DNA from 3 places in the Herbaspirillum sp. Her2 genome. Region 3 is predicted to be linked to each of the others. Evidence: predicted binding sites of a transcription regulator. Region 3 holds the regulator's gene; each other region holds the start of a gene.

Region 1 (10,375 bases), 1.5 Mb from region 3:
AAGTCAAAAACGAGCGCCTGACCGAAGCCGCCCAGGTGCGCACCGCCCTGCGCACCCTGCTGATCGACCTGCTGCAGCCGCTGCAGCGCCCGCTGGTGCTGGGCCGCGACAAGCCGCTGGTGATGATGATTGCCGGCGTCAACGGTGCCGGCAAGACCACCACCATCGGCAAGCTGGCCCTGCATCTGCAGGCGCACGGCCAGTCGGTGCTGCTGGCCGCCGGCGACACCTTCCGCGCTGCGGCCCGCGAGCAGTTGGCGGTCTGGGGCGAGCGCAACAACGTCCAGGTGATCGCGCAGGAATCCGGTGATCCGGCCGCCGTGGCGTATGACTCGGTGCATTCGGCGCAAGCCCGAGGCACCCATGTGGTGATGGTCGATACCGCCGGCCGCCTGCCGACGCAATTGCACCTGATGGATGAACTCAAGAAGATCAAGCGGGTCATTGCCAAGGCGATGAACTCGGCACCGCATGAAGTGCTGCTGGTCATCGACGGCAACACCGGCCAGAATGCGCTGGCCCAGGTCAAGGCCTTCGATGATGCGCTGGGGCTGACCGGCCTGGTGGTGACCAAGCTGGATGGCACCGCCAAGGGCGGCATCCTGGCCGCCATCGCCAAGACCCGCCCGGTGCCGCTGTACTTCATCGGCGTGGGCGAGAAGATCGAAGACCTGCAGCCGTTCAATGCCACCGAATTCGTCGATGCCCTCCTGAGTTGAACCGATGATTGAATTTACCCGGGTTTCCAAGCAATACGCGCGCGAGGTCTATGCCCTGCGCGACATTACGTTGTCGGTGAAGAAGGGCGAATTGATCTTTTTGGCCGGCCCTTCCGGTGCCGGCAAGTCCACGCTGCTGAAGATGATCGCGGCCATCGAGCGGCCCACTTCGGGCAAGCTCACCGTCAGCGGCACCGACATCGCGGGCTTGAAACCTTCCGGCCTGCCCTACCTGCGGCGCAACCTGGGGCTGATCTTCCAGCAGCAGAAGCTGTTGCTGGACCGCAATCTGCTGGCCAACGTGATGCTGCCGCTGATCGTGACCGGCTCTTCCCGCCCGGATGCGGAAAAGCGCGCCCGCGCCGCGCTCGACAAGGTCGACCTGCTGGAGAAGGCCATGTGCGAGCCGCTGGAACTGTCCGGCGGTGAGCAACAGCGCGTGGCCATTGCACGCGCCATCGTCAACCGTCCGCAGATCATTCTGGCTGACGAGCCGACGGCCAATCTGGACCGGGCCAATGCCAACAAGGTGCTGGCGGCCCTGAAATCCTTCCACGGCGTGGGCGTGACCTGCCTGATCTCGACCCACGACGAAAATTTCCTCACCGGTGCCGACCGCATCATCTACCTGGACCGTGGCCGCATTGTCGATGGCTGGCACAACGGCGTGGCCAATCCCGTGGAGGTGTCGCCATGAACTGGCTCCGACAGCATTTCGCCGCCATTGCGGACGCCCTGCGCCACCTGCTGCGCTCGCCGGGCAATTTCCTGTTGAACGTGCTGGTGGTCTCGATTGCGCTGGCGCTGCCCTTTGCCGGCCTCTCGGCGCTGGAAAACGTGCGCCCGATCTCGGAGCAGATGTCGGTGGAACCGGAGATCAGCATCTTCATGAAACCCGATGCCAGCCGCGAGGCCGCGCAGGCCGTGGGCAAGACCATCAGCCAGGTGTTGAAGGACAGCAACACCAATGGCAAGGTCGAGTTCATCCCGCGCGAAAAAGCCTTCGATGCGATGAAGAGCAAGACCGGCCTGGCCGACGTGCTCGCCACGCTGGGCAGCAATCCGCTGCCGGACAGCTACGTGGTGCGCCTGCCCGGCTTCGAGAACGCCATGAATGCCAGCCGGGTGGATGACATCGCCCAGCAGCTCAAGAAGCAGCCGGGCGTGGATACGGTGCAGATCGATTCCGAATGGGTCAAGCGCCTGGCGGCGCTGCTGCGCATCCTGCGGCTGGTGCTGCTGTTCCTGGGGATCACGCTGGGGGCGGTGGTGGTGGCGGTCGTTTTCAACACGATTCGCCTGCAGGTCATGACGCAGCGCGACGAAATCGAGGTCTCGCGGCTGTTCGGGGCGACCAATTCCTTCATCTATCGTCCGTTCTATTACACCGGCGCGCTGCTGGGCCTGTGTGCCGGCGCGGTGGCGCTGGGGCTGGTGGTGGCGGCACAGCAGCCGCTCAATGAAGCCATCCTGGACTTTGCTCACCTGTATGCGTCGGAATTCCAGCTGGCCCTGCCCAGCCCCATGGCCATCGGCCTGCTGCTGGCCATCAGCGGCTTGTTGGGCTTGTTCGGGGCGATGCTCTCGGTGCGCAGGCAGTTGGCCAGGAAGGCTTGAGCGCCAGCTCAGCCATCCGGTTCGCCAAGCCAGAAAGCCCGCTCATGCGGGCTTTCCTTTTTTGACAGGAACATTCACCTGATCCTGCTGCCCATACAATAAGAGCGGCGTCAGATCGTCTTCTACTTGAAGCCAAGTTCATTTGACCGGTTTACCACCCCCCCAGCACCGAAGCTTCCCAATGCAGGATGGCCATTTCCTGCGCCTTGCCCCTCACTTGGCGCGCTGCAAAAAAGTGTTACAAGTTTCTGGCCCCCTTTTGACCCCAATCGCAACTTTTGTCGCCCAAAGGCGACTAATATGAAGAGGAAGTAATGCAATGATTAGCTGAGCAGCAATAGTTCTTGGCTATCAACACCGCACCATCATGCAATTAGCACTCTTGGGTGACGAGTGCTAGAATACCTTATTGAATTGCTCCAGTTTTATCGGAGCACAGCACCAAACAGCGTCTGGCCACGTTGGCCGCGCCGGGGAAGTTGGCAACATTGCCCCCGGCAACCGAAGCATCCGCTTCCTACCGTTTCATACTGTTTCCGCAAAGGAACCAAGGAGAATCCATGAAAACTGCGTCTGCACACACTGCACTCATGCCTGCCGAGTCCAATGCACTCGCGCTGGGTTTTTCCGGCAGCCTGGGCAATATCGACGCGTATATCTCGGCAGTGAACCGCCTGCCCATGCTGACCCACGAAGAAGAGATCAAGCTGGCGCGCGACCTGCGTGAAAAGAACGACCTGGGCGCCGCTCAGAAGATGGTTCTGTCGCACCTGCGCTTGGTGGTGTCGATTGCCCGTGGCTATCTCGGCTACGGCCTGCCGCACGCCGACCTGATCCAGGAAGGCAATATCGGCCTGATGAAGGCCGTCAAGCGCTTCGACCCGGCCCAGAACGTGCGTCTGGTGTCTTATGCCATGCACTGGATCAAGGCCGAGATCCACGAGTACATCCTGAAGAACTGGCGTCTCGTGAAGGTCGCGACCACCAAGGCCCAGCGCAAGCTGTTCTTCAACCTGCGCAGCCACAAGGAAGGCCTGGACGCGATGACGCCGGCCCAGGTCGAGGCCCTGGCCAAGACCCTGGACGTCAAGCGCGAAGAAGTGATCGAGATGGAAACCCGTCTGTCCGGTCGCGACATCGCCCTGGAGTCGCCCACCGATGATGAAGATGACAAGTTCGCCCCCATCGCCTACCTGTCCTCCGACAATTCGGAACCGACCCGCGTGATCGAAGCCAAGCAGTACGACCGCCTGCAATCCGAAGGCCTGGAAGCGGCCCTGTCCAAGCTGGATGACCGTTCGCGCCGCATCGTCGAAGCCCGCTGGCTGGCCAATGACGACGGCTCGGGTGCAACCCTGCATGAACTGGCTGACGAGTTCGGCGTGTCGGCCGAGCGTATCCGCCAGATCGAAGCAGTCGCGCTGAAGAAAATGAAGACCGCGCTGCAGGCTTATTCCTGATCCGGATTTCATTCAGGTCAGCAGCAATGAAAAAGGCACCCTCGGGTGCCTTTCTTTTTATCCAAACGATTTATATCGTTTCAAGCCATCACGACAGCAGCAGCTTGATGTCATGCGCCAGCGTCTGCGGCCCTTGTCCGTGCTTGACGAACAGGCGGATGTGTCCCTGCGGATCGAATACGTAGCTGCCCGCCGTGTGATCCATCGTATAGCTGCCCGGCTGCTTGCCCGGCACCTTCTGGTAGAACACCTTGAATTCCTTGGCCACCTTCTCGGTCTGCTGCAGATCGCCGCGCAAGCCAAGGAAACGCTTGTCGAAGGCCGGCACGTATTGCGCCAGCACTTCCTGGGTATCCCGCTCCGGATCGACGGTCACGAAGAGCACCTGCACGCGGTCGGCGTCCGGTCCCAGTTCCTTCATGACGTTGGACATCTCGACCATGGTGGTCGGGCACACGTCCGGGCATTGCGTATAGCCGAAGAACATCACCACCACCTTGCCCTTGAAATCGGCCAGAGTGCGCGGCTTGCCGGTGTGGTCGGTCAGGGCGAAGTCCTTTGCGTAATCCAGCCCGGTGACATCGGTATTGTTGAACTTCAGTTCAGGCTTGGACGGCCCGCAGGCCGCCAGCAGCGTTGCGCAGCCAGCCAGCAGCAGCGCCGAGAGGAATCGTTTCATGCGTTCAAGGAATCAGAAACTGCGGAACAGGAAATAATGGTCCACCAGCAGCACCGCAAACAGGATGGACAGGTAGACGATCGAATAAGCAAAGGCCTTGCGCGCGATCAGGTCGGTGTAGTGGCGATAGATCTGCCACGAATACCAGAAGAAGATCGCACCCAGCACGATGGCGGTACCCAGGTAGATCAGGCCGCTCATGCCGATGGCGAAGGGCAGCATGCTCACCGCCAGCAGTGCAATGGTGTACATCAGGATGTGCAGCTTGGTGACATCCATGCCATGCGTGATGGGCAGCATCGGCAGGCCGGACTTGGCGTAATCGTCGCGGCGGTACATGGCCAGCGCCCAGAAGTGCGGCGGGGTCCAGATGAAGATGATCATCACCAGCACCCAGGCCTGCATCGGCACGTCATTGGCCATGGCCGCCCAGCCCAGCGCGGGCGGCATGGCGCCGGCCAGGCCGCCGATGACGATGTTCTGCGAGGTCGCCGGTTTCAGGATGATGGTGTAGATGATGGCGTAGCCGACGAAGGTGGCGAAGGTCAGCCACATGGTCAGCGGATTGACCAGGTTGTACAGCACCCACATGCCCAGGCCACCCAGCACGCCCGAGAACACCAGCGTCTGTCCCACCGTGATTTCGCCGCGCGCCATCGGACGGCGGGCGGTGCGGGCCATGCGCGAATCGATCTCGCGCTCGACCAGGCAATTGATGGCGAAGGCCGCGCCGGCAAGCAGCCAGATGCCCAGCGTGCCGAAGATGACCTTGCGCCAGTCCGGCAGGTCAGGCGTGGAAAGGAACATGCCGATCACGGCACAGAACACTGCCAGCTGCGTCACGCGCGGCTTGGTCAGTGCCCAGTACTGGGCGATGCGGTTGGGTTGGGCGGTCAATGTGGTCATGGCGTGACGGGCCGGGCGGATGCTGGTGGAGCAGCGGCGGCCAGGCCGGAGGGTGCGTAACGGACCTTGTAGTTTAACATGACCATCAGGATGACCAGCAGCGCCGCGCCGCCGTTGTGGATCACCGCAATGGCCAGCGGCCAGTTCAGATAGATGGTCGCCAGACCAGTACAGAGCTGCAAACCCAGCACCGTCAGCATCCAGCGGGCGGTCTTGCGCAAGCCTTCATCACGCAGTGCGCGGTGTGCCAGCCATACAACATACAAGATGACGACAAAGGCAAAACTGCGATGCACCCAGTGGATCGCGGTCAGCGCTTCCACCGGCAGGTAGTCGCCCGAGGAGGTCATGCCAAGATGCCGCCAGAGGGTGAAGCCATGTTCGAAGTCCATCTCCGGCACCAGCTGGCCATTGCACAGCGGGAAATCGGAACAGGCCAGCGCCGCGTAATTGGTGCTGACCCAGCCGCCCAGCGCGATCTGCAAGCCCAGCAAGGCCGCGCCGATGGTGGCCGGCGCGATCAGCGCGCGGCCTGCGGGCGAGACCGGCACATGCTGCTCCTGCCGCGCCCCCAGCCAGGCCAGCATGGCCAAGAGCGTCAGGCCCAGCAGCAGGTGGATGGTGACGATGATCGGTTGCAGCTTCATGGTCACGGTCCACGCACCGAAGGCGCCCTGCAGGCAGACGAAGCCCAGCAGTGCCGTCGGGAACCAGGGACGGAACTGCAGTTCGGTCTTGCCCGACTTGATCCAGCGCCGCCAGGCGGCCACCATCAGCACGATGATGAGGAAGCCCACGGCCATGGCGAAATAGCGGTGGATCATTTCGATCCAGGCCTTGGCCCAGGTCACCGGACCAAACGGCATGGCCTCCTGCGCGGCATTGATGTGCTCATGCGCCAGCAGCGGATTGGCATGGCTGTAGCAGCCCGGCCAGTCGGGACAGCCGAGGCCCGAATCGGTCAGGCGCGTGAAGGCCCCGAACATGATCAGGTCGAAGGTAAAGAACAGCGTCACCCACACCAGCTTGCGGTATTTGTTGGCCACGCCCTGTGCGCGCCACACCAGCGCCAGCGGAATCAGGGCCACCACGAGCCCGGTCAGGCCCAGTTGTATCAGCGTCGTTGCATTCATCTTGAGTCAAACGTGCGTCACTGCGCGCAGGGGATCCATCCGCATCAGCCGATGGAGGAAGCGCGCAGCAATTTGGAAATGTCCTTCTTCATCTTGCCGGGATCGGGGTCCTTGGGGAAGCGCATCATCAGGTTGCCCAGCGGGTCGATCAGGTAGATGTGGTCTTCGGCCGAGGTGCCGGCATCGGCCGGCAACCAGGACTGCAATTTGCCAGCGTCAACCCGAAGGATATCGGTTCCGTCGAATTCGCGCAGGAGCATGGTCGCAATCGGCGCGCGATCCGTCACCAGCCATACGCGCTCGATGCGCTCCATTTCCTTGCCTTGCATCAGCCGCAGCTGGCGCATGGTCAGCAGTTTCTTCTGGCAGGGTTCGCCGCAGTCGCCGCGATCGACCTGCAGCATCACCCACTTGCCCTTGTAATCCTGCAGCTTGGCCGGACCGCCATCGATGGCACTGCTGCCCAGATCCGGAATCGGATACTGGCGCGGATCGATCAGCGCACCATAGTTGTTGCGGCTCTGCGGCTTGATCACGTAATAGGTGAGGTAGGAAGCGATGAGCGGTGCGGCACACACGGCCACCACCGCCAGCATCTTCCAGCGGCCGATGCGGCGGCGGCGCGCCTCGTCGATGGATGCGGCTTGCGCGGATTGTGGAGCTTCAGGCTTTGTCATGACGACCACGTTTGAATCCTGTCACGATGAAAAAAAGAAGAGCCATGCCCGCCAGTGCATACCACTGCACGGCATAGCCGCGATGACGATCGATGCCCAATGAAGGAGCGGGCCAGTCGCGCACCAAGGTATCGCCCGCCGCCCCGCCCTGCTCGATCACCAGCGGTGCGAGCGGCACCCCGCTGGCCTTGGCCAGTGCCGGCACATCGAGATTCTGCAGGATGGCTTGCGGACGCGGCGCATCGGCCGTCCCCAGTTGCAGCACATGCCCGGCATCGCGGCGCAGGATGCCTTCCACCTCGGTGACTCCTGATGGCGGCGGCACCTGCGGCACACGCGTGCGATCGGACGCATCGCGCGGAGCCCAGCCACGTGCCACGACCACGGCCGGTCCACTGCCCTCGGGCTGGAACAGCGTGAGGACATGGAAACCGACTACGCCGTTGTAGGGGCGGTTCTCCAGATACAGCGTCCACTGCGGAAGATAGTGGCCGCGCAGGCGGATCTGTCGAAACTCCGCATCGCTCGCATCAACCGGCAGCGCACTCAGAGGAGCCTCGCTGCCCCGCGCCTGCATGCGCTGCTGCAAGCCCAGCTTTTCCTCGGCGCGATGCGTCTGCCACTGGCCCAGCGCAATGCCGGCGGCAGCCACGACCAGCGTGGCGCAAAACGGGATGAGGCGAAAAACGAATCGGGTCGGCATCGATGAAGTTTGGCCTTACAATGAAGCGCACACAGGACAAGAAAAAATCTTGCATATCAGCGTCGCAGCATACCGCATGCACGCCTTCGGAGACAGGGTTCCATCCTCATGAAAATCATCGTCGCCATCGCCTTCATCCTGATCCTGGCCAGCCTGGCCTCGGCATTGATCTTCCTGATGCGCGACAAGGGCAAGAGCAATCGTACGGTCCAGGCGCTGACGCTGCGGGTCGGCTTCTCGGTAGCGCTGTTCCTCTTCATCCTCCTGAGCTACAAACTGGGCTGGATACAGCCGACCGGCATCCGCTGATGTCATCCTCACGGGTCGCATGAAAAAGCCGCACCGAAGTGCGGCTTTTTCATTGCGCAGGCGGTGCCCGCCTTACAGCCAGTACACCACCACATACAGGCCCAGCCACACCACGTCCACGAAGTGCCAGTACCAGGCCGCGCCCTCGAAGGCGAAGTGGTTGGTGGGTGTGAAATGCCCGCGCAGCACCCGATACAGCACCACCGACAGCATGATCGCACCCATGGTCACGTGGAAGCCATGGAAGCCGGTCAGCATGAAGAAGGTCGAGCCGTAGATGCCGGAGGTGAGCTTGAGGTTGAGCTCGCTGTAGGCGTGGATGTATTCATAAGCCTGGAAGCCCATGAAGACCGCGCCCAGCAGAATGGTCAGGAACAGCCAGACGGCCGTCTGCGCACGATGGCCGGCGCGGATGGCATGATGCGAGATGGTCAGCGTCACGCCCGAGGTCAGCAGCAGCAAGGTGTTGATGGTCGGGATCGGGAACGGACCCATGGTGGTGAAATTCTCCACCGTACCGGCCGGGCCGATATTGCCCCACTGCCCGGTGAAGTCGGGCCAGATCACCTTGTGGTCCAGATCGGCCAGCCACGGCATGGTGATGCTGCGCGCATAGAACAGCGCACCGAAGAAGGCCGCGAAGAACATCACCTCCGAGAAGATGAACCAGCTCATGCTCCAGCGATAGGAAAGATCGATGCGCTCGCTGTAGAGGCCCGACTCCGATTCGCGGATCGCATCCCCGAACCAGTAGTACAGCACCACCAGCACCATCAGGATGCCGAGGATATTGACGTAGGGCGCCCACGAGACGCCATTGACCCAGGCCGAGGCCCCGATCATGGTGATGAGCATGGAAATGCCCGCCATCATCGGCCAGCGCGACGGGCCTGGAACGAAATAATGGGGTGCCTTGGCTTGTTGAGAACTCATGTTCTTCTCCCGGTACGAAATCCGATTGTCCTGGCCTGGGCAAGAGCAGCAAACATGGGCATTAAGCTGCGTTGAATGCTCTTGCGATACAGGGTTTACGTTTCCTTAATGCTCTTTTTCGGTCAGTCTCATCCACCTGCCGCGCTGCGTACCACCAGCTTGACGATGCTCACCAGCACGGTCACGAAGATCACCGCACCGAGAATGCCGGCGATGATGACGTGCACCGGATTCAGCCGTGCTGCATCCGACTCGTAATCCTTGCGCTTGCGCACGCCGAAGAAGGACCAGAACACCGCCTTCATCGTCGCGCCGAAGGAGGCCTTGCGCCGGGCCGCCTGTTTCAGCTCATCGTTCACACCCGCTCCTCGGGGCTGGTCAGCCCGCCGTCTTGGCCTTGCCGTTGATCTCGAAGAAGGTATAGGACAGCGTGATCGTGGTCACTTCCTTGGGCAGCTTGGGGTCGATATAGAACACCACCGGCATCTGCTTGGCCTGGTTTGGTCCCAATGTCTGCTGCGTGAAACAGAAGCACTCCACCTTCTTGAAGAAGGCCGCCGACTGCAGCGGTGCATAGCTCGGGATGGCCTGTGCATCCACATTGCGCGGCTGGGTGTTGACCACTTCGTAGGTGACCTGCGTCATCTCGCCGGGGTGCACCTGCATGCTGGCCACCGTCGGGCGGAAGCGCCACGGTCCCTGTGCATTGCCATCGAACTCCACGGTGATGGTGCGCGTCTTGTCGATCTGCGTATTGGCCGGCGCTTCCACCGTCACATCCTTGGGCGTGAGGAAGTTCACGCCGGTCACTTCGCAGATCTTGCGATAGACCGGGATGAGCGCATAGCCAAAGCCGAACATCAGCACCGCCACCACCAGCAGCTTCCTGAACATCACGCGGTTCAGGCCGCGTGATGTCGTCTCTTCCACCTGATCGTCATCTCTGCTCATTTGGCAAACCAGATGCGGTTGATGAAGATGCCGACGAAGAAGGCCAGCGCCACCAGCCCCAGCAGCAGGCCGGTGCGCAGGTTGTTGGGTTTCTTGCGTTCGGTCATGAGGGTTGCCTTTGCATTAGGGGCGATGACTTGTGTTATCCACAGGCGATTACTTCACCACCGGTGGTTCTTCGAAGGTGTGGAAAGGCGCCGGGCTGGGCACGGTCCATTCCAGGCCCTCTGCACCTTCCCAGGGCTTGGCTTCGGCTTTCTTGCCACCCTTGATCGAGGGAATCACCAC
Region 2 (10,375 bases), 380 kb from region 3:
ACACCAACAAGATCTCCACCGGCGGCAAGGATACGGGCGGCCAGATGGCGCTCGATTCCGGCCTGATGAAGGGTTCGCGCCTGGGCGTCAAGGGCGTGGAAGACCTGGGCGGCGGTATCAAGGCGCTGTTCACCATCGAGAACGGTTTCAGTGTCGATACCGGCGAGGCGGGCCAGGGCAAGCTGCTGTGGGGCCGTCAGGCGACCGTGGGGCTGTCGGGCAACTTTGGTACGGTGCTGGTCGGCCGTCAGAACGACATCCTGGGCGAGATCGGCGCCATCAGCTCGGCTGGTGACTTTGGCGGCGTGGTCAGCCGTGTCCACTCGCAGAACCTGGACCGCACCAACGGCGAGCGCGTCAACAATTCCATTCGCTACAACACCCCGAACTTCGGCGGCTTCAGTGGTAGCGTTATCTATGGCTTCGGTGAGCAAGCCGGCAATACCGGTGCCGGCCAGTCCTTCGGCCTGGGCGGTACTTACGCCAATGGTCCGCTGACCCTGGGCCTGGGCTATTTCCAAAGCAAGATGGGGGCTGGCTCCAGTGACGTCAACGGCGCCTCCGCCTGCAATGGGGCAGAGGCGGGCAAGGACAAGGCGGGCGATACCTGCCTGAAGACCTGGACGCTGGCAGCGGCCTATCAGTTTGGTCCGGCCAAGGTCTATGGTTCCTACTCCCGCCTGAGCCTGCCGCTGGCCAAGGTGCCGTCGCAGATCGCCTTCAATCCCAAGCATGACTACAGCTTCCGTTCGCTGGCGCATCCCAAGGCCCCTGGTGCCAAGCCTTACTATGACATGCCTGACGATGGCGATTTCCTCATCGGCGGTGCCAACCATGAGTCCAGCAGCACTCTGGATGTCGGCGTGAATTACAAGATCTCGACGAACCTGGCGCTGATCAGCAGCCTGCAGTACACCCGCGCCAAGTTCGCTCGCAGCGCCGATGGCCGTCTCCTGCAGCTGAACCTGGGTGCCAAGTATGACCTGTCCAAGCGTACTTCCACCTATGCGGTCATCCGCAATCTGCGTTCGTCCGACATGTACAGCGTCGGTCTGGGCAAGGATCGCGAACCTGGCCTGGATCGCAGCCAGACCGGCATCAACGCCGGCCTGATCCACAGCTTCTAAGTTCTGGCACTGCATCGGGCTCGTGGGAGCCCGATGTTTTGGCCCGCATCTGCAAGGATGCGGGTCTTTTTTTATGCAGAAACCTTTGTGAGGTCGATGCTCGGTCAACTCAGCTGCGCGAGATCGGAGAGGAGGCCTTGCATTCCGGATCCGCTCCGATCGCCGCCCAACAAAAAACCCGCATCATCGCTGATGCGGGTTTTTTACTTGCAGCACAGGCCATGCGACGCATGGCCCGCAGCCGGAAGGCCAATTACATCATGCCGTCCATGCCGCCCATGCCGCCCATACCACCCATGCCGCCAGGCATGCCGGCCGGCTTGTCCTCGGTCACTTCGGCCACCAGGGCGTCGGTGGTCAGGATCAGGCTGGCCACGGAGGCAGCGTTTTGCAGAGCCGAACGGGTCACCTTGGCCGGATCCAGCACGCCCAGTTCCACCAGGTCACCGTAGGTGCCGTTGGAGGCGTTGTAGCCGAAGTTGCCCGAACCTTCCAGCACCTTGTTCACCACCACCGACGGCTCGTCGCCGGCGTTGAAGACGATCTGGCGCAGCGGCTCTTCGATGGCGCGCAGCACGATCTTGATACCGGCTTCCTGATCCGGATTGTCACCCTTCAGGTCCTTGACGTTGGCGCGAGCACGCAGCAGGGCAACGCCACCGCCAGGCACGACGCCTTCTTCAACAGCAGCGCGGGTAGCGTGCAGGGCGTCTTCGACGCGGGCCTTCTTTTCCTTCATTTCGACTTCGGTGGCAGCGCCAACCTTGATCAGTGCAACACCGCCGGCCAGCTTGGCCACGCGCTCTTGCAGCTTTTCACGGTCGTAGTCGGAGGTCGCTTCGCCGATCTGGGTGCGGATCATTGCCACGCGAGCTTCGATGCCAGCGGCTTCGCCGTTGCCGTCGATGATGGTGGTGTTTTCCTTGCCGATTTCAACGCGCTTGGCTTGGCCCAGTTCAGCCAAGGTAGCCTTTTCCAGGGTCAGGCCGACTTCTTCGGCGATCACTTGGCCGCCGGTCAGGATGGCGATGTCTTCCAGCATGGCCTTGCGGCGGTCGCCGAAACCAGGAGCCTTGACGGCAGCGGTCTTCAGGATGCCACGGATGTTGTTGACCACCAGGGTAGCCAGGGCTTCGCCTTCGACGTCTTCAGCCACGATCAGCAGCGGACGGCCAGCCTTGGCGACTTGTTCCAGCACCGGCAGCAGGTCACGGATGTTGGAGATCTTCTTGTCGAACAGCAGGATGAAGGGATTGTCCAGAGCGACGATCTGCTTCTCTTGGTTGTTGATGAAGTACGGCGACAGGTAGCCACGGTCGAATTGCATACCTTCGACGATGTCCAGTTCGTTTTCCAGCGACTTGCCGTCTTCCACGGTGATGACGCCTTCCTTGCCGACCTTTTCCATGGCCTTGGCGATGATGTCGCCGATGTCCGCGTCGGAGTTGGCCGAGATCGAGCCGACTTGAGCGATTTCCTTGGAGGTGGTGGTGGGCTTGGCCAGGTTCTTCACTTCACCGACGATGGCGGTGACAGCCTTGTCGATACCGCGCTTCAGGTCGGTCGGGTTGAAGCCGGCGGCGACGTACTTGAAGCCTTCGCGCACGATGGCTTGAGCCAGCACGGTTGCGGTGGTGGTACCGTCACCGGCGTTGTCGGAGGTCTTGGAAGCGACTTCCTTGACCAGCTGGGCACCCATGTTTTCCAGCTTGTCCTTCAGTTCGATTTCCTTGGCGACGGAAACGCCGTCCTTGGTCACGGTCGGGGCGCCAAAGCTGCGCTCCAGCACGACGTTGCGGCCCTTGGGGCCCAGGGTGACCTTGACTGCGTTGGCCAGGATGTTGACGCCGTTGACGACCTTGGCGCGTGCTTCATCGCCGAAAATAACTTGCTTTGCTGCCATGTTGGATTCTCCAGAAATTCGGTTCAGTTCATGTCGCCGGGCTCGGGCCTGAAGATTCAGGGAGCACCGGCTGCTGTCTTGTTGCCGATGGCCTTCACGTTTTCTCTATCTATATAGAAGGAAAAGGAAGGCCGGATGCCGAATTACTTCTCGACGACGGCGAACAGGTCTTCTTCGCGCATGACCAGCAGTTCCTGGCCATCGATCTTCACGGCCTGGCCGGAGTACTTGCCGAACAGAACGCGGTCGCCGACCTTCACGGCCAGTTGGCGGACCTTGCCATCTTCCAGGATCTTGCCGTTGCCGACGGCCAGGACTTCGCCTTGGTCCGGCTTTTCGGTCGCTGCGTCAGGCAGAACGATACCGGAAGCAGTCTTGGTTTCCTGGTCGAGGCGCTTGACGATAACGCGATCGTGCAAAGGGCGAAGATTCATGAGAACTCCTTAATTTTCAATAAGTTAGCATTGATTGCGGCGATGCCTGCAACGGTTTTCTTCCAAATGCAGCAGACGTCACCGCATGAAAAAGGGGATTGCGCCCGGCGGCGCTGTTAGCACTCTGCCGTGACGAGTGCTAAGTATAGGGATGGGTTGGGGAATTTTCAAGGCGTCAATTGCCGTGTTTGCTCGCCTGGTCTGCGCAGCGGCACTCAAAAAAATTCGAGGTCAGTTAAGAGAAATGCAGGCATGGCTCTGAATATGTAAAAAATAGAATGAGAATCATTATTATTACGGCTCTTTCGGATCAGTCCGGAAGAGCCTTTTTTTATAAGAAATGAACGGCGGAGGTTCGCCAGTATTTTTATTGGACCGAAATGCAATGCAGAACAATCAGGCCCCATTCAACCATGCACGCGATCTGCGTATCGCCACTTCAACCCTTGCCTCGCTCGTGATGCTCGGCTTCCCGCTGGCCGGCATGGCGCAGCAGTCCGCGGCGCCCGACGGGCCGGCGGGGCTGGAACCGATCCAGGTCAGCAGCGATTGGCTCGGCACTGGCTTCGAGAGCAGCGTGAAGACCTATCCCGGTGCCCGCACCGTGGTCAAGAAGCAGGAGATCGACAGCACCGGCGCCGTCAGCATCGGCGAGGTGATGCGCCGCATTCCCGGCGTGCAGTCCAGCGACAGCGCCGGTAGCTCCGGCAGCGCCATTGCCTTGAACATCGGCGTGCGCGGTCTGACCGGACGCTTTTCGCCGCGCTCGACCGTCCTGATGGATGGCATCCCCTTGTCGGTGGCGCCCTATGGCCAGCCCCAGCTTTCGTTTGCGCCCCTGAGCCTGAACAACATCGAATCGATCGATGTCATCCGTGGCGGCGGCGCGGTGCGCTTCGGCCCGCAGAACGTGGGCGGCATCATCAATTTCAAGACGCGCTCCATTCCCGCCAGCGAGGGCATCTCGGGTGATGCCTCGGTGCGCTACAACAGCTACGGCAAGGGTGGCGGCAATGCGCAGTACACCGCCTTTGCCGGCGGCCAGAGCGACACTGGCCTGGGCATGGCTTTCCTGTACTCGGGCCAGGACGGCAGCGGATGGCGCGACAAGAGCGATGAGCATCTCAACGATTTTGCGCTGAAGATGCGCTACGAAATTTCCCCGCGTTCCGAACTCCACGCCAAGTTCAATTACTACGACGTGCTGAGCCGCACGCCGGGCGGCCTCACCACCGTGCAGTACGCCGCCGATCCGTTCCAGAACACGCGCCAGCGCGACAACTGGAGCGGTACCCGCAAAGGCTTCGACGTCGGTTACCTCAATACGCTGTCGGATCATCAGGAGCTGGAGATCCGGACCTACTTCAACCAGGCGACCCGCCAGAGCAGCTTGATCAACGTGACCGGCGTGCGCCTCTCGCATCAGCCGCGCAACTATGAAACGCTGGGCGTCGAGCCCCGCTACACGCAGCGCTTCGCCTGGGGCGGCACTACGCACGATGTCACCGTCGGCTACCGCTATATCCGCGAGCGCGGGGATGACAACATCTACAACGAAGCGGTCCGCACCGGTGTGCTGAGCGGATTCACCCAGTTCCAGAACAGTACCGATGCCCATGCAGGCTACATCGATGACAAGATCGCATTCGGCAAATGGCGCATCACGCCGGGCCTGCGTTTCGAACAGGTGCGGTCAAGTCGCTACGAAATGGGCAAGAAGGATCCTTACGAAGTGGCCAACGACAAGCTGCTGCCCTCGATCAACCTGGCCTATCTGCTCACGGAGCAATTGACCCTGTTCAGCAACTACAACACCTCCTTCGGCGTGGTGCAGAATTCGCAACTCAACACCATGTCTTCCGCCAATCCGCTGTCGCCCGAACTGGCCCGGACGATGGAAGGCGGCATGCGCTGGAAGAGCGCACAGGCCTCCGCCGAAGCCACGGTGTTCCACATCAATTTTGACAACCAGATCGTGTCGGTGCAGGGAACAACGCCCAACGTCTTCCGCAACATCGGCCGGACCCAGCATGATGGCGTCGAACTGTCGATGGACTATGCCTTCGCTCCGGACAGCCCCCTGAAAGGATGGTCGGTCTTCGCCAACTACACCTACACCCGCGCCCTGCAGAAGTCAGGCAGCAATCCCGGCAAGGACTTGCCGTTCTATGCACGCACGACCGATACGCTCGGGGTGCGCATGCAAACCGGTCCCTGGACGCTCAACCTGTCGACCACGCACCAGGGCCGACAGTTTGCCGATGAAGCCAACACCGTCGCCGAAAGCGCTGACGGCAGCATCGGAGAAATCCCGGGCGTGCGTCTCTGGAATGCGCAGGCGAGCTGGAAGGTGCCGGGCAAGAAGGGATTCGACCTCACCGCGGGCGTCAACAACCTGCTGGACCGGCGCTACTTCACCCGTACCGTGGATGGCAATCTGGGCAAGCTGGTCGGTGCGCCGCGAAGCTTGTATGTCCAAGGACGTTACACATTCTGACCGTGCCGGGATGAATGAAATCGCGCACAGGCCGCCGCGGCCATCGTTCATCTCGCCCTTCCGCAAGCAGGGTCCCGGATCCAGGTTCAAATGAAGATTAATTCCCGCGATACGAGAATTTATCCCCGGAAATGAGGCTGGCAGTTCGAGCCAGCCTCGTTACAAGTGCAGCTTTCTGCTATTTTCCCACCCTAATTGGTGCGCTCCTTCGCATCCCGATTCAAAAAAGTGCATAAAACGTGCGATATGAATGAAGCGCCGCGTTGGCACGGAACTCGCTCTCCCAGCCGCACCATTACGGTGTATTCTGCCCGGCGGGGCGGTGTAATGGAGGAACTGCCCCGCCTGGCCTGGCGCTGCGGCCGGGCCGCTTGCCTGCTGTGGCTCCGTCCCTTTTTATCCGGGGATGCCCCTGGGGAAAGCGCCCGAGTGGCGATGCTGCAAGGCATGGCTCGGTTTTTGCAGTAGCAGAGTCCGCAAGCAAGAACCGGTCAGCGACTGGGAGGCGCTGCGGTGCTTTCCGATCAGGTTGCCGTCCACACGGCGGTCAGAATCGGTCAGCGCACATAACAAATGGCACAACGAACTGCGTTTTCAATCTTTCATTGGAAGTAATAGGAGCAATTCATGCAAAAAATCAAAATGATTCCTGTCGCTACGGCACTGGTGGCAGCGTTCTCGTTCGCAGGGGCAGCGCAGGCACAAGAAGTCATCAAGATCGGTCACGTCGCTCCTCTGACCGGTCCCAACGCGCACATCGGCAAGGACAATGAAAACGGTGCCCGCATGGCCGTGGACGAACTCAACGCCAAGGGCTTCGAGATCGGCGGCAAGAAGGTCACCTTCCAGCTGGTCCCCCAGGATGACGCTTCCGATCCGAAGCAAGCCACCACCGTGGCCCAGGCCCTGGTCGATGCCAAGGTCAAGGGCGTGGTCGGCCACATGAACTCCGGTACCACCATCCCGGCTTCCAAGATCTACTTCGACGCCGGCATCCCGCAAATCTCGCCCTCGGCGACCAACCCCAAGTACACCCAGCAAGGCTTCAACACCGCCTTCCGCGTGGTGGCCAACGATGGCCAGCTCGGTGGCGTCCTGGGCCGCTATGCCGTCAATGAACTGAAGGGCAAGAACGTGGCCGTCATCGACGACCGCACTGCCTACGGTCAAGGCGTGGCTGAAGAATTCCGCAAGAGCGCACTGGCTGCCGGTGCCACCATCGTGGCCACCCAGTACACCACCGACAAGGCTACCGACTTCAACGCCATCCTGACCTCGGTCAAGTCCAAGAAGCCTGACCTGGTCTTCTTCGGCGGCATGGATGCCGTGGCCGGCCCGATGCTGCGCCAGATGGATCAGCTGGGCGTGGCTGCCAAGTTCATGGGCGGTGACGGTATCTGCACCACCGAACTGCCGAGCCTGGCCGGTGCTGGCCTGAAGGACAGCGAAGTGGTCTGCGCCGAAGCCGGTGGCGTGACCGAAGCAGGCAAGAAGCCGCTGGAAGACTTCAAGGCTGCCTACAAGAAGAAATTCAACCAGGACGTCGTGATCTACGCACCGTACACCTACGATGCGCTGATGACCCTGGCTGATGCCATGAAGCAGGCCGGCTCGTCCGACCCCAAGGTCTACCTGCCGGTCCTGGCCAAGATCAAGCACAAGGGCGTCACCGGTGAAATCGCCTTCGACGCCAAGGGCGACATCCTGAACGGTACCCTGACCCTTTACACCTACAAGGGCGGCAAGCGTACCCTGCTGAGCGTGGTCAAGTAATTTGACATCAAGCTTCACCTCCGGGACCGCCACGGTTCCGGCGGGAGCAGCAGTGACAAGCCCCGGCCTTCGTGCCGGGGCTTTTTCTTTCATATCGACCAAAAGCCGCATCGACCCGCCGCCGCATTTACAGATTATAATGAGACACGTTCTCATTAAATCTTGCGGTCATGGCCGACCTCGCTCCTTCCCGTCCTCACGACATCGCTGGCATTTACACCGGGCATCACCGGTGGCTGCTGGGCTGGCTGCGCCGCCGTACCGACAATGCCGAGCTGGCGGCCGACCTGGCGCAGGATACCTTCGTGCGGATGATGGTCTCGCGCCGCGATTTCATCGTCGATGAAGTGCGCACCCTGCTGGCCACCATCGCGCGCGGCCTGATGATCGATCATTTCCGCCGCTGCGCGCTGGAAGCTGCCTTCCTGGAAATGCTGGCGCAGATGCCGCCCGAGCACCTGCCATCGCCCGAAGCGCAACTGCTGGTGCTGGAAACCCTCAACGAAGTCGACGCCATGCTGGCCGGCTTGCCGCCCAAGGTGCGCAGCGCCTTCCTGCTGTCGCAGCTCGATGGCCTGGCCTATGCCGAGATCGCGGTGCGGCTGGAGGTGTCGCTGAGTTCGGTGCAGCAATACATGAAGCGCGCCTTCACCGCCTGCTACCGGCTGCAATATGGGCTCTGAGCGCACGGCCCCCAACGACGACATCGTCATGGCCGCCATCGACTGGATGGTGCGGCTGCAATCGGGCAACGCCACCGATCATGAGCACGAAGCCTGCCGCCGCTGGCGCGCCGAACAGCCGCAGCACGAGCTGGCCTGGCAACGGCTGCAATCGCTCAGCGAGCGGGTCGCCACGCTGCCGCGCGCGCTGGCCCACGGCAGCATCGGTGCGAGCGAAGCCCGCACGCGCAACAACCGCCGCTTTGCGCTCAAGACCTTGTGCGTGACGATGGGCGCGGGGCTGCTGGCGGCCAGTGCAGCACGATGGACGCCCTGGCAGGCCTGGATGGCCGGCTACACCACCCGCACCGGAGAGCGGCGCCGGATCACGCTCGCCGATGGCACCCTGCTGCAACTCAACAGCGCCACTGCGGTGGACGTCAGTTTCGACGAGCGGCAGCGCCTGATCCGTCTGCATCGCGGCGAAGTGCTCATCACCACGGGACATGAAGAGCGCCCTTCCTATCGTCCCTTCCTCGTGCAGACACGGCTGGGGCAGGCGCGCGCACTGGGCACCCGCTTCCAGCTGCGCGATGCGGAGGAGGGCATGCGTCTTGCCGTTTATGAGGGCGCGGTGGAATTCCGTTCGCAAAATGAGAATGCACCTGTGCGCGTGGATGCGGGGCGTCAAGGGCTGTTCGATGCGCAAGGGCTGGTCGGCCGCCTCCTTGCCACCAATGAACAGGCCATCGCCTGGACCGATGGTGTCATCGTGGCCGACCGCATGCCGCTGGGCCAACTGGTGGCCGAGCTGGATCGCTATCTCCCCGGCAAGCTGCGCTGCGATCCGGCGGTGGCCGGCCTGACCATCTCGGGCGTGTTTCCGCTCGACCAGCCGGCACGCATCCTGGCGGCCATGGCGCGGACCTTGCCGGTGCGGGTGGATTCCTTCACGGATTACTGGATCACCTTGCGGCCACGTACCGCCACCTGAGACCGGCATGGATATAAAACATTTTTAAAATTTTTCTGCAGGTTTTTGGATCTCGTTCGGTTTACCAGATAGCAAGCCCTCTGAAGCTCACCATCGAACGACATCCATGACCATCCGAACCCGCTTCCCCTCGCGTCCGACCCTGTCCCGACTGGCCATCCTGGCCGCCTTCGCCAGCCCCATGGCCGGTGTGCAGGCGCAAGCCACCGATGCCCAGCGCCAGGCCTACGACATCCCCGCTGGTCCTCTCGACCAAAGCCTCAACAGCTTCGCCCGCCGTGCGGGCGTGCTGCTCTCTTTCGATCCGGCCATCACGCGCGACCGCCAGAGCGCGGGTCTTTCCGGCCGCTATACGGTAGCGGAAGGGTTTGCCGCGCTGCTCAACGGCACCCCGCTGCAAGCGATCCGCAACGCAGACGGCGGCTACACGGTGGCTGCACCGACGGCCACCACCGGCAGCAACGCCAATGCCGTTCTGCCCACCGTCACGATCACCGAAAGTGCCGACCCCACCGCGCCCTACGCGGGTGGACTGGTCGCACGCGGCGGCAGCCTCGGCGTACTGGGTACGGCCAGCGTCATGGACACGCCCTTCAGCACCACCAACTACACCTCGCAAGGCATCGAGGATGTACAGGCGCGCGCCATCGGCGACGTCATCGCCAACGATGCCTCGGTGCGCAACACCAATGGCAATGGCGGTTTCGGCGACAGCTACCAGATTCGCGGCTTCACCATGTCGGCCAATGACGTGGCCTTCAACGGCCTGTATGGGATGGTGCCGCTCACGCGCATGCCCATCTCCATGGTCGAGCGCATCGAAGTGCTCAAGGGACCGGGCACGCTGATGTATGGCATGGGCCCGGCCGGCGGCGTGGGCGGGGCGGTCAACCTGATTCCCAAGCGTGCGCACGAAGATCCGATCTCCAGCGTTACGGCCACCTATCTTTCCAATTCGCAGTTCGGATTGAAGGCCGACCTCGGC
Region 3 (10,375 bases):
ACGCTGGCGGGCCAGGGCGCGCCAGGTCTTGTAGGCGGCAGCCACCTCGCGCGCAGGTTCCAGCAGACCGGCCTGGCTGTCCAGCAACTGGCGCTGGGCATCGGCCTTCATCAGCGACTGGTGCGCGTGCTGGCCGTGGATGTCCACCAGCATCTCGCCGACTTCGCGCAATTGCGCGGCGGTGGCGGCGCTGCCGTTGATGTAGGCCTTGCTGCGGCCGGCATTGTCGATCACCCGGCGCAGCAGCACGCCGTCGTGCTCGCCGCTGAATTCGTGTTCGTCCAGCCAGGCCATCACTTCCGGCGTGGCGGTGAAATCGGCGCTCACATCCGCCTTGGCCGCGCCCTCGCGCACCACGCTGGGATCGCCCCGTCCGCCCATGGCCAGTGCCAGGGCATCGATGAGGATGGATTTGCCGGCGCCGGTTTCGCCGGTGAAGACGGAGAATCCGCGCGCGAATTCGAGCTCGATGGCATCGACAATCACGAAGTCGCGAATCGTTAAGGTACGCAGCATGGTGGTCTCGCAGCGGGTTGGACGGACAGGCCAGTAGGCTCAAGCGGGCCGGCACGCGAAGGCCGGGCTTGATGCGCGCTTATTGTAATCGGCCTTCTATGGAGGGGTATTCATTCCAGTGCAGCTTCTCGCGCAGGGTATCGAAATAACTCCAGCCCTCGGGATGCAGGAAAGTGATCTTGTGCGCCGAACGGCGGATCACGATGCGGTCGCCATGCAGCACGCTGGTCAAGGATTGCATGTCGAAGTTGGCGCTGACCTCGCGCCCGGCCACCACCTGGATCACGATCTCGCAGGAATCCGACAGCGTGATGGGCCGGTTGGACAGCGAATGCGGAGAAATCGGCACCATCACGATCCCGTGCAGGCTGGGATGCAGAATGGGGCCACCGGCCGACAGAGCATAGGCGGTGGAACCGGTGGGCGTGGCCACGATGAGACCATCGGAACGCTGGTTGTACATGAAGCGGCCATCGACCTCCACCCGCAGCTCGACCATGCCGGAGGTGGAGCCGCGCGCCACCACCACATCGTTCAGGGCCAGCGCCCGGAAAATCTCGCTGCCCTCGCGGTAGACCCGCGCTTCCAGCAGCGAACGCGACTCGGCTTCGACCTTGCCTTCCAGCATGTCGGCCAGAGCCGGTATCATGCGGTCCTGGGCGATATCGGTGATGAAGCCCAGGCGGCCCTGGTTGATGCCGATCAGCGGCACGTTGTAGGGTGCCAGCTGGCGCGCGATGCCGAGCATGGTGCCGTCGCCGCCGACCACGATGGCCACGTCGGCGTGATGCCCGATCTGCTCGGGCGTCATGCTGTCATAGCCTTGCAGGGCGATGTTCTCGGCGGTCTCGGACTCGAAGACCACGGTGTGGCCATGCGACTCCAGGAACACCGCGATGTCCGACAAGATCTGCGCGATGCCGACGGCCTGGAACTTGCCGACGATGGCGACGGTTTTGGGTACGGCTGCCTGAACGGGTAATTTGATGGGCCACATGCTGCGGATTAGACCATAATTTGAGATGACATTGTAATGAAACCAAGCGCTTCCTCCCTGCCCTCCTCGCCCGCTCCCTCCCCCATCGAGGCAGTCCTGTTCGATCTCGACGATACCCTGTGGGCCATCGAACCGGTGCTGGTACGTGCCGAAGGCCTGCTCTACGACTGGCTGCGCGAGCATGCACCCGCCGTGGTGGCCACCCATACCATTGCCGGCCTGCGCGAACGCCGCATGGCCCTGATGAAGACCGACCCGATGTATCGCATCGACCTCTGGAAGCTGCGCCACACGGCGCTCTCCGAGGTCTTCCGCGAGCATGACGTGGACCTGGCGCTGGTCGACCCGGCCATGGCCCTGTTCTCCGAAGCGCGCAGCACGGTGGCGCTGTTCGATGACGTCGAACCGGCGCTGCTGCGCATGAAGGGCAAACTCACGCTGGGTTCGGTCTCCAACGGCTTTGCCGATCTGGAGCGCATCGGCCTGGCCGGGCACTTCGGGGTCTCGATTGCCGCCCATCGCTTCGGCCGCGCCAAACCGGATCCGGCCATCTTCCACGCCGCCTGCGAGGCACTGCAGGTCGCCCCGGCAGCCACCGTCTATGTGGGCGACGATCCGCTGCTGGACGTGCAAGGTGCGCAGCGGGCCGGTTTGCGGGCAGTATGGATGAACCGTTTCGACCGCACCCTGCCCGAAGGCATCACGCCCGACGCCATCTGCCGCGACCTGCATGAGCTGCACGACTGGCTGCAGGCGCAAGCCTGACCCTTTGTTCAATTTCTGGAAGAACTGATGCGGCCGTCACATTTACCGGATATGCCGCTAGAATATGCCCCATGCAACTCGATAACCGCGCCCGCACACTCCTGAAGGCCCTGGTCGAACGGTACATCGCCGACGGCCAGCCAGTGGGCTCGCGCGCCCTGTCGAAACTGTCGGGCCTGGAACTGTCGCCGGCGACCATCCGCAACATCATGGCCGATCTCGAAGAGATGGGCTTCGTCGCCAGCCCGCACACCTCGGCCGGCCGCGTGCCCACGCCGCGCGGCTATCGCATGTTCGTCGACACGCTGCTCACCGTCGAGGCCATCGACGAAAGCGCCCTCGAAGGCCGCCTGCAGGCACGCCTGCAGCACAGCGGTTCGCCCCAGAAGATCATCACCAATGCGGCCCAGGTGCTGTCCTCGCTGTCGCAGTTCGCCGGCGTGGTGATGACGCCCAAGCGCGAATCGATGTTCCAGCAGATCGAGTTCCTGCGGCTGTCGGAAAAGCGCATCCTGCTGGTCATCGTCGACCAGGGCGGCGACGTGCAGAACCGCATGCTCCTGACCGACGTCGACTACACCCCGAGCCAGCTGACCCAGGCCGCCAACTACATCAACCAGCATTACGCCGGCCAGTCCTTCGACCAGGTGCGCATCCACCTGCAGGGCGAACTGCGCCAGCTGCGCGACGACATGACCGCGCTCATGCAGGCCGCCGTCGAAGCCGGCAGCGACGCCATGAACGAAGAGGCCGACAACAACGTGGTCATCTCCGGCGAACGCAACCTGCTGTCGGTGACCGACCTCTCCTCCAACATGAATTCACTGCGCCGCCTGTTCGACATGTTCGAGCAGAAGACCGGGCTCTTGCAGCTGCTGGATGTGTCCAGCAAGGCCACGGGCGTACAGATCTTCATCGGCGGAGAATCCCAGCTGGTGCCGATGGACGACATGAGCATCGTCACCGCCCCCTACGAGGTCAACGGCCGCATCGTCGGCACTCTGGGCGTGATCGGACCGACCCGCATGGCCTACGAACGCGTCATTCCCATCGTCGATATCACGGCCAAGCTGCTTTCCAGCGCCTTGAGCCAGCACTGATCGCTGCCAGCACAACCATCGCGCCAGGACGCAAAAAAGCCATGTGAGACCTCACATGGCTTTTTTACATTTTCCTTCATGCAGCCTTGCCGGAATCAAGCCAGGCAAGCGAAAGCAAACTTACTTCTTCACTTTCTTGCAGTTTTTGCAATGACCGTAGAGGGCCAGGGCATGGTCGGCGATCTCGAAACCGTGCTCCTGGGCAATCTTGAGCTGGCGCTTCTCGATTTCGGCGTCGAAGAATTCCTCGACCTTGCCGCAATCCAGGCAGACCAGGTGGTCGTGGTGCGAGCCTTCGTTGAGTTCGAAGACGGCCTTGCCGGTCTCGAAGTGATTGCGCTGGAGCAGGCCGGCCTGTTCGAACTGGGTCAGCACGCGGTAGACGGTGGCCAGGCCGACGTCGAGGTTGTCGGACAGCAATTGTTTGTAGACGTCTTCGGCGCTCAAGTGGCGCACGGAGGTGTTCTGGAAGATTTCGAGGATCTTCAGGCGCGGCAGGGTCGCCTTCAGGCCGCTGGCCTTCAGTTCGGATGGATTGTTCGGCATGGTAGAGTGGGTTCCCGGGTTTTACTGGTCTCGAACAGGCGCGGCGGTCCACTGGGAAGACCTGGCGGACCGTTCCGGCGGGGCGGTGGGGAACGCCCTTTTACACCCGGAACGCACTCATGCCTATTTAAGAAGTAAGTTCTAGCTTATCATATAGCGCTTTAGGCTCATGGCTCAACCCGGTTGAAATCTTTATGCGCATGCTTTCCCGAATGAAGTCCCGTCATCACACCACCGCCATCGGCGTCCTGACTGCACTGGCCGTCTCGCTGGCCGGCTGCTCCTCGACCAAGGCACCGGAACAGGCAGCACCCACCGATACCTCGGGCGTGAAGGTGACCGGCAAGAGCAACAGCCTGTTCGGCTTCTTCAAGCCCTACCGCATCGACATCCAGCAAGGCAACTTCGTCTCCAAGGAAATGGTGGCGCAACTGCGCCCCGGCCTGACACGCGACCAGGTGCGCTTCGTGCTGGGCACGCCACTGCTGACCGACATGTTCCACAGCAACCGCTGGGACTACGATTTCCGTCTGGCCAAGGGCAACGGCGAGATCATGACCAGCCGCGTCTCGGTGTTCTTCAAGGATGACCTGCTGGATCACGTCGAAGGCGGCCAGAACCTGCCCACCGAAAGCGAATACCTGACCCTGATCACTGACGCCAAGGTCGGTTCCAAGGCCGGCTTCAGCGACAAACCCAAGGACGACAGCGAGATCAAGCCCGCCTCGCCGGTGGCGCCTTCCTCGGCCACCAACAAGTAAGCCAGGCAAGCCCCGTCCTTCGCACTTCTTTCTTCCGAGTTTTACATGACTGCACTGAATATCGCGGTGACCGGCGCCTCCGGGCGCATGGGCCGCATGCTGATCGAAGCCATCCTCAACGCCGAGGGCCTGCACCTCTCCGGCGCCCTGGATACGCCCGCCTCGCCTGCCATCGGCACCGATGCCGGCCTGTTCCTGGGCAAGACCACCGGCGTGATCATCGAATCCGAGCTGGCACGCGGCCTGGCCGGTGCTGACGTGCTGATCGATTTCACCCGTCCGGAAGGCACGCTCAAGCACCTGGAATACTGCGCCGCCCACGGCGTGAAGGTCGTCATCGGCACCACCGGTTTCGAGGCCGAAGGCAAAGCCGCCATCGCCGAATTCGCCAAGCGCACCGCCGTCATGGCCGCGCCCAACATGAGCGTGGGCGTCAACGTCACGTTGAAGCTGCTGGAACTGGCCGCCAAGAATTTCTCGCACGGCTACGACATCGAGATCATCGAAGCCCACCACCGCCACAAGGTCGATGCTCCCTCGGGCACTGCGCTGAAGATGGGCGAAGTCATCGCCGATGCGCTGGGCAAGAAGCTCGACGACGTCGCCGTCTACGCCCGCGAAGGCGTTACCGGTGAGCGCGATCCGTCCTCCATCGGTTTTGCCACCGTGCGCGGCGGCGACATCATCGGTGACCACACGGTCCTGTTTGCCGGCATCGGCGAGCGCATCGAGATTTCGCACAAGTCCTCCAGCCGCGTGTCGTACGCCATGGGCAGCCTGCGCGCCGCACGCTTCCTGGCCGACAAGGACACCGGCCTGTATGACATGCAGGATGTGCTGGGCTTCAAGTAAGCCGAGCCCGCAATCACAGGAAATGCCCGACGCTGCCGCGCCCCACCAGGTCCGGCAGCGAATTTTTTTGGGGTCCGCCGCTCCAAGCGACTCACCCCCAACCAACCGTCATTGACTCCCTGCCGCGCGCGCGCGGCGTCTTTCCCGAAAGCACCTACCATGGAACAGAACGTTGGATTTGCCCACTACTGGGCCCAAGGCGATGCCGTTTCGCACTCGGTGGCCTATCTGCTGTTGCTGATGTCGATCGCCAGCTGGTTCTACATCCTCTCCAAGGCCTGGGCCGCCTGGCGCATCCGCCGTGGCAGCAATGCCCTCGAACAATTCTGGCAGGCCCCGACCCTGGCCGACGCCACCGCCGCCATGCAGCGCCTGGACAGCGAACAGATCTACACCCCCATGGCCGAGCGTGCCGCCGAAGCGGCCGACATCGGCACGCGCCAACAGGGCACGCCGTCGCTCAACGCCGCGACCGATCCGGGCGAACTGATCACCCGCACCCTGCGCCGCGAAATCAACCGCGTCTCGGCGCGGCTGGAACGCGGCCTGACGCTGCTGGCCTCGGTCGGCTCGACCGCGCCCTTCGTGGGCCTGTTCGGTACCGTCTGGGGCATCTACCACGCGCTGGTGGCGGTCTCGGCCAGCGGCACGGTGCAGATCGACAAGGTCGCCGGTCCCGTGGGCGAGGCGCTGATCATGACCGCGCTGGGCCTGCTGGTAGCGATCCCGGCCGTGCTGGCCTACAACGCCTTCACCCGCATCAACCGCGTGGTGCTGGCCGAACTGGATGGCTTCGCACATGACCTGCATGCCTACCTGACCACCGGCGAGCGCGTCGGCGGCATGCGCAAATAATTTTTTCGACACCCGATCCGAGAGGAGTCCCACATGAGTTTCGGCGGATTCAACGACAACCAGAACTCGGCCCCGATGGCCGACATCAACGTCACCCCGATGGTGGACGTGATGCTGGTCCTGCTGGTGATCTTCATCATCACCGCGCCCATGTTCACCCACGCCCTGAAGCTGGACCTGCCCACCGCGCAGTCCAACCCGGCCCCGGAAAAACCGGAGACCATCACCCTGGGCATCGATGCCGCCGGCAAGCTGTACTGGAACGACCAGCCGGTCAGCGAAGCGGACATGGATGCGCGTCTGGCGGCTGCTGCGGCCAAGAAACCGCAGCCCGAGCTGCAATTGCGCGCCGACAAGTCGACCCGCTATGAAATGATCGCCGAAGTGATGTCGGCCGCGCAGGGTGCGGGGCTGACCAAGCTGGGTTTCGTCACCGACCCCAAGGGCGGCGGCAAGAGCAACAGACAAGCAAACTGAAAGAGAGCAGGCATGGCCACCGTACAACTGGCGGGCGACCGCATCACCGACTGGGACAGTTTCCATACCGAGAGCGCAGCCGCCTTCGGCTTCCCGGATTTCTATGGCCGCAGCATGGATGCCTGGGTCGATTGCCTGTCTTATCTGCGTGATGAGGACGGCATGTGCAAGTTCAGGCTCAAGCCCAAGGAAGTGCTGACCATCGAGATCAGCCACAGCGCCGACCTGCACCAGCGCCTGCCAGACCTGGTGGAGGATGTGGAATTCTGCTGCACGGCCATCAATGACCGCTGCGAGGATTATGGCGAGCCGCCGGTCATTGCGCTGGTGTGGAAGTGATATTGCCGTTTTCCATTCATCTCCCCCATCGCTGCGGCGGCCCTGATTGATCTCTCAAAGAGATCAATCAACCAAGCGATCGATCGTTCAATCGATCAATCAATCAACTCATCCCCATCATAAAACGGGTACGGCCCATCGAATTCCCCGATGAAGGCCGTATGACTGACCAGGCTCTGCGCAGCCGCATCCCACCAGTGCAACTGGAATCCCGGCGGCTCCATGACGAAGCAGGAAGGTGCTTGCGGATCCAGGTCCAGCTGCACCTGGTGTGACACGCCCGGACAAGTCGTGGCCAGCGTCCCGCCAAAGCGGCGCTGGATGGAGCGATGCAGGTGGCCGCACAGGATGCGTTCAACCTGCGGATGCTTGCGCACCACCGCCTCCAACGCCTGCGGATCGGCCAGCCCCATGTCATCCATGTGCCCGATGCCGGTGGTAAAGGGCGGATGATGCATGGCGATCACGGTCGGCCGTTCCGGCTGCTGGGCCAGCACCTCATCCAGCCACAACAGGCTGGAGGCGGCCAGTGCGCCGCCGCTGGCGCGCGGAATCACGGTATCGAGCGCGATGATGCGCACCGGATGATCCTCGATCACATACTCGATGCGCTCGCCGCCCTGCTGCAGATAGGTGTGCTCCGGGAAGGCCGCGCGCAGCGCATTGCGCTCGTCATGGTTGCCCGGCAACAGGTAGTACGGCATGGTCAGCGGTGCCAGCAAGTCACGCAGGCAGGCATATTCGGAGGGCTTGCCGAAGTCCACCAGGTCGCCGGTGATGACCAGCACGTCCGGCTTCTGCTTCAAGGCATTGACCTGCCGCACGCAACGGCGCAGTGCTTCGGCGGTATCCACCACGCGATAGGATTTCTTGCCATCGGTCTTGATGTGCAGGTCGGAAATCTGTCCCAGGATCATGCGGTCTCCTTCTCGGCACGCGGTGCCAGTTTTACCAGTGCTTCGGCCGGCACGCGGATGGCGATCTGCTGGCCGGCTTCCCACCAGCCACGGCGGCTGGTCTCGGCAATGACCGGGCGTTCGGTGCCAATTTCGATTTCAAAACGGGTACGGTCGCCGAGGAAGAAAGTGTTGAGCAGCTTGCCGCGCACGCACTGCGCATCGGCTTCGGTGACATCCACCACCTCGACATCTTCGGGACGGAACAGGGCACAGGCCTGCTGCCCCTGCTGGGCCGCATCGAGCTTGTCGAGCAACGGCAGGCTCCCTGTGGGCAACAGCAATCTATCTCCCGAAACGATACCTTGCACGCGATTCATCGCCCCGATGAAATCGGCCACGAAGTCATTGGCGGGATGATAGTAGATCTCGCGCGGGGTACCGATCTGCGAAATCTTGCCGCGTTCCATGACCACGATGCGGTCGCCCAGCGCCATGGCCTCGCCCTGGTCGTGGGTGACATAGATGGCGGTGATGCCGAGGCTGCGCAGCAGCTTGTTGAGGTCACTGCGCACAGCTTCGCGCAGCTTGGCATCGAGTGCCGTCAGCGGTTCGTCCAGCAGCAGCACGCGCGGCTCCATCGCCAGTGCGCGCGCCAGGGCCACACGCTGCTTCTGGCCGCCCGAAAGCTGGTCCACGCGGCGATGCGAAAGGCCTTGCAGATGCACCATCTCGAGCAGGCGCTCGACGCGCTCGGCACGTTCGCCGGCGGGGATCTTGCGGATCTTCATGCCATAGGCGATGTTCTCGCCCACGCTCATGTTGGGGAACAGCGCATAGTTCTGGAACACCATGCCCACGCCACGCTTTTCAATCGGCAGTGCGGTCACGTCTTCGTCGCCGAAGAACACGCGCCCGCCTTCATCGGGAAACTCCAGCCCGGCGATCATGCGCAGCGTGGTGGTCTTGCCGCAGCCCGAGGGACCGAGCAGGACCAGGGTTTCACCGGGATGGATATCGAGGTCCAGCGGCTGCAGCGCACGCGTGCCATTGGCGAAGGACTTGGCGCATTGCTGCAGGCGGATGGAAACGGCTTCTTGCTTGGGCTTCATAGACTGACTTTCTTGCGTGTTGCCTGGGTCGCCCACTGCATGCCGATCAGGAGCGGAATGATCATGAAAAAGAAGATCAGCGTATACGCCGACCCCACCTCCAGCCGCATCGATGCATAGGCATCGGCCAGGCCCACCGGCAGGGTCTGGGTCAGCGGCGTGTGCAGCATCCAGGTGATGTTGAATTCGCCGATGGAAAGCGTGACCACCATCAGCGCCCCGGCCAGGATGCCCGAGGCGGCATTGGGAATGACGATGCCGAAGAAGCGGCGCATCCGCCCCGCCCCCAGGCTGGCGGCGGCTTCTTCCAGCTGGGCCAGCTGCGAGGACTGCATCACCGCCAGCACCGGGCGCACCATGAAGGGCAGCGTGAAGATCACGTGGCCGACCAGGATGAAGAGAATGCTGGCGCGGAACCCGCGCAACTGGCCATAAGCCATGATCAGCGCCAGTGCGGTGGCCAGGCCCGGCACGGCCACCGGCATCATGAGCAACTCTTCGATGACGCGCGCCAGGCGGCTGTGGCCGCCACGATAGCGCGCCAGCATGTAGGCCAGCGGCACGCCGGCCACCAGGGTCACCGCCAGGCAGGCCAGCGCGATGATGAGCGAGCGCCAGATGGTGGGCTGGTACATCTCCCACACCTGGGCCACCCAGCGCAGCGTCAGTCCGCTGGACAAGCCAACGAAGAAATTTTCGGTCACGCCGGCCAGCATCGACAGCACCACCGGCACCACCAGGAAGGCGCACACCAGCAGCGTGAATCCCAGCTGCAGGTAAAAACGGAAACGATTTTGCATGGCTCTTCCTTATGCCGCAGCGGCCACGCCGCTGCCGGTGAGCGAACGCGCCAGTGCCAGCACCGCCCAGGTGATCAGGCCCAGCACGATGGACAGCGAGGCCGCCGTGGCGAAGTTGGCGTAGCCCGTAAATTCGTTGTAGATGGTCATGGGCAGCACATCGATATTGGCCGCCAGCGTGAAGGCGGTCCCGAAGGCACCGACGCTGGTGGCAAAGCAGATCGCCCCCGATGAAATGAGCGCCGGCAGCAGTGCGGGCAGCACCACGTGCAGCAGCACCTGCCACGGCTTGGCACCGAGCGAGCGTGCCGCTTCTTCCAGCGAGGGATCGAGTTTTTCAGCGGCAGCCACGACAGTGA

What was found. Region 3 encodes HrcA, which represses chaperone genes, less so after heat shock. Its sites were predicted from a motif close to TTAGCACTCNNNNNNNNNGAGTGCTAA; they were not measured.
Region 1: the regulator HrcA is predicted to act here: its motif matches at 2,710-2,736, upstream of rpoH (RNA polymerase sigma factor RpoH).
Region 2: the regulator HrcA is predicted to act here: its motif matches at 3,581-3,607, upstream of groES (co-chaperone GroES).

What each region holds. Positions count from the first base shown of each region.
Region 1 covers NZ_CM176331.1:5,306,835-5,317,209, reverse strand. Annotated here, with positions in the region: gene ftsY (signal recognition particle-docking protein FtsY) at 1-719, shown strand, start outside; gene ACWHXP_RS24135 (cell division ATP-binding protein FtsE) at 724-1,416, shown strand; gene ftsX (permease-like cell division protein FtsX) at 1,413-2,336, shown strand; gene rpoH (RNA polymerase sigma factor RpoH) at 2,897-3,796, shown strand; gene ACWHXP_RS24120 (SCO family protein) at 3,885-4,475, opposite strand; gene cyoE (heme o synthase) at 4,488-5,381, opposite strand; gene ACWHXP_RS24110 (COX15/CtaA family protein) at 5,378-6,514, opposite strand; gene ACWHXP_RS24105 (SCO family protein) at 6,559-7,191, opposite strand; gene ACWHXP_RS24100 (SURF1 family protein) at 7,178-7,894, opposite strand; gene ACWHXP_RS24095 (twin transmembrane helix small protein) at 8,003-8,203, shown strand; gene ACWHXP_RS24090 (cytochrome c oxidase subunit 3) at 8,276-9,136, opposite strand; gene ACWHXP_RS24085 (DUF2970 domain-containing protein) at 9,265-9,441, opposite strand; gene ACWHXP_RS24080 (cytochrome c oxidase assembly protein) at 9,515-10,087, opposite strand; gene ACWHXP_RS24075 (cytochrome oxidase small assembly protein) at 10,084-10,194, opposite strand; gene ctaD (cytochrome c oxidase subunit I) at 10,244-10,375, opposite strand, start outside.
Region 2 covers NZ_CM176331.1:3,411,678-3,422,052, reverse strand. Annotated here, with positions in the region: gene ACWHXP_RS15480 (porin) at 1-1,127, shown strand, start outside; gene groL (chaperonin GroEL) at 1,381-3,030, opposite strand; gene groES (co-chaperone GroES) at 3,174-3,464, opposite strand; gene ACWHXP_RS15465 (TonB-dependent receptor family protein) at 3,850-5,961, shown strand; gene ACWHXP_RS15460 (branched-chain amino acid ABC transporter substrate-binding protein) at 6,589-7,734, shown strand; gene ACWHXP_RS15455 (sigma-70 family RNA polymerase sigma factor) at 7,905-8,417, shown strand; gene ACWHXP_RS15450 (FecR domain-containing protein) at 8,407-9,390, shown strand; gene ACWHXP_RS15445 (TonB-dependent siderophore receptor) at 9,497-10,375, shown strand, end outside.
Region 3 covers NZ_CM176331.1:3,789,078-3,799,452, forward strand. Annotated here, with positions in the region: gene recN (DNA repair protein RecN) at 1-516, opposite strand, end outside; gene ACWHXP_RS17210 (NAD kinase) at 596-1,513, opposite strand; gene ACWHXP_RS17215 (HAD family hydrolase) at 1,550-2,278, shown strand; gene hrcA (heat-inducible transcriptional repressor HrcA) at 2,350-3,378, shown strand; gene fur (ferric iron uptake transcriptional regulator) at 3,499-3,924, opposite strand; gene ACWHXP_RS17230 (outer membrane protein assembly factor BamE) at 4,137-4,685, shown strand; gene dapB (4-hydroxy-tetrahydrodipicolinate reductase) at 4,731-5,537, shown strand; gene ACWHXP_RS17240 (MotA/TolQ/ExbB proton channel family protein) at 5,697-6,392, shown strand; gene ACWHXP_RS17245 (ExbD/TolR family protein) at 6,426-6,869, shown strand; gene ACWHXP_RS17250 (barstar family protein) at 6,882-7,208, shown strand; gene ACWHXP_RS17255 (phosphodiesterase) at 7,304-8,125, opposite strand; gene ACWHXP_RS17260 (ABC transporter ATP-binding protein) at 8,122-9,216, opposite strand; gene ACWHXP_RS17265 (ABC transporter permease) at 9,213-10,016, opposite strand; gene ACWHXP_RS17270 (ABC transporter permease) at 10,026-10,375, opposite strand, start outside.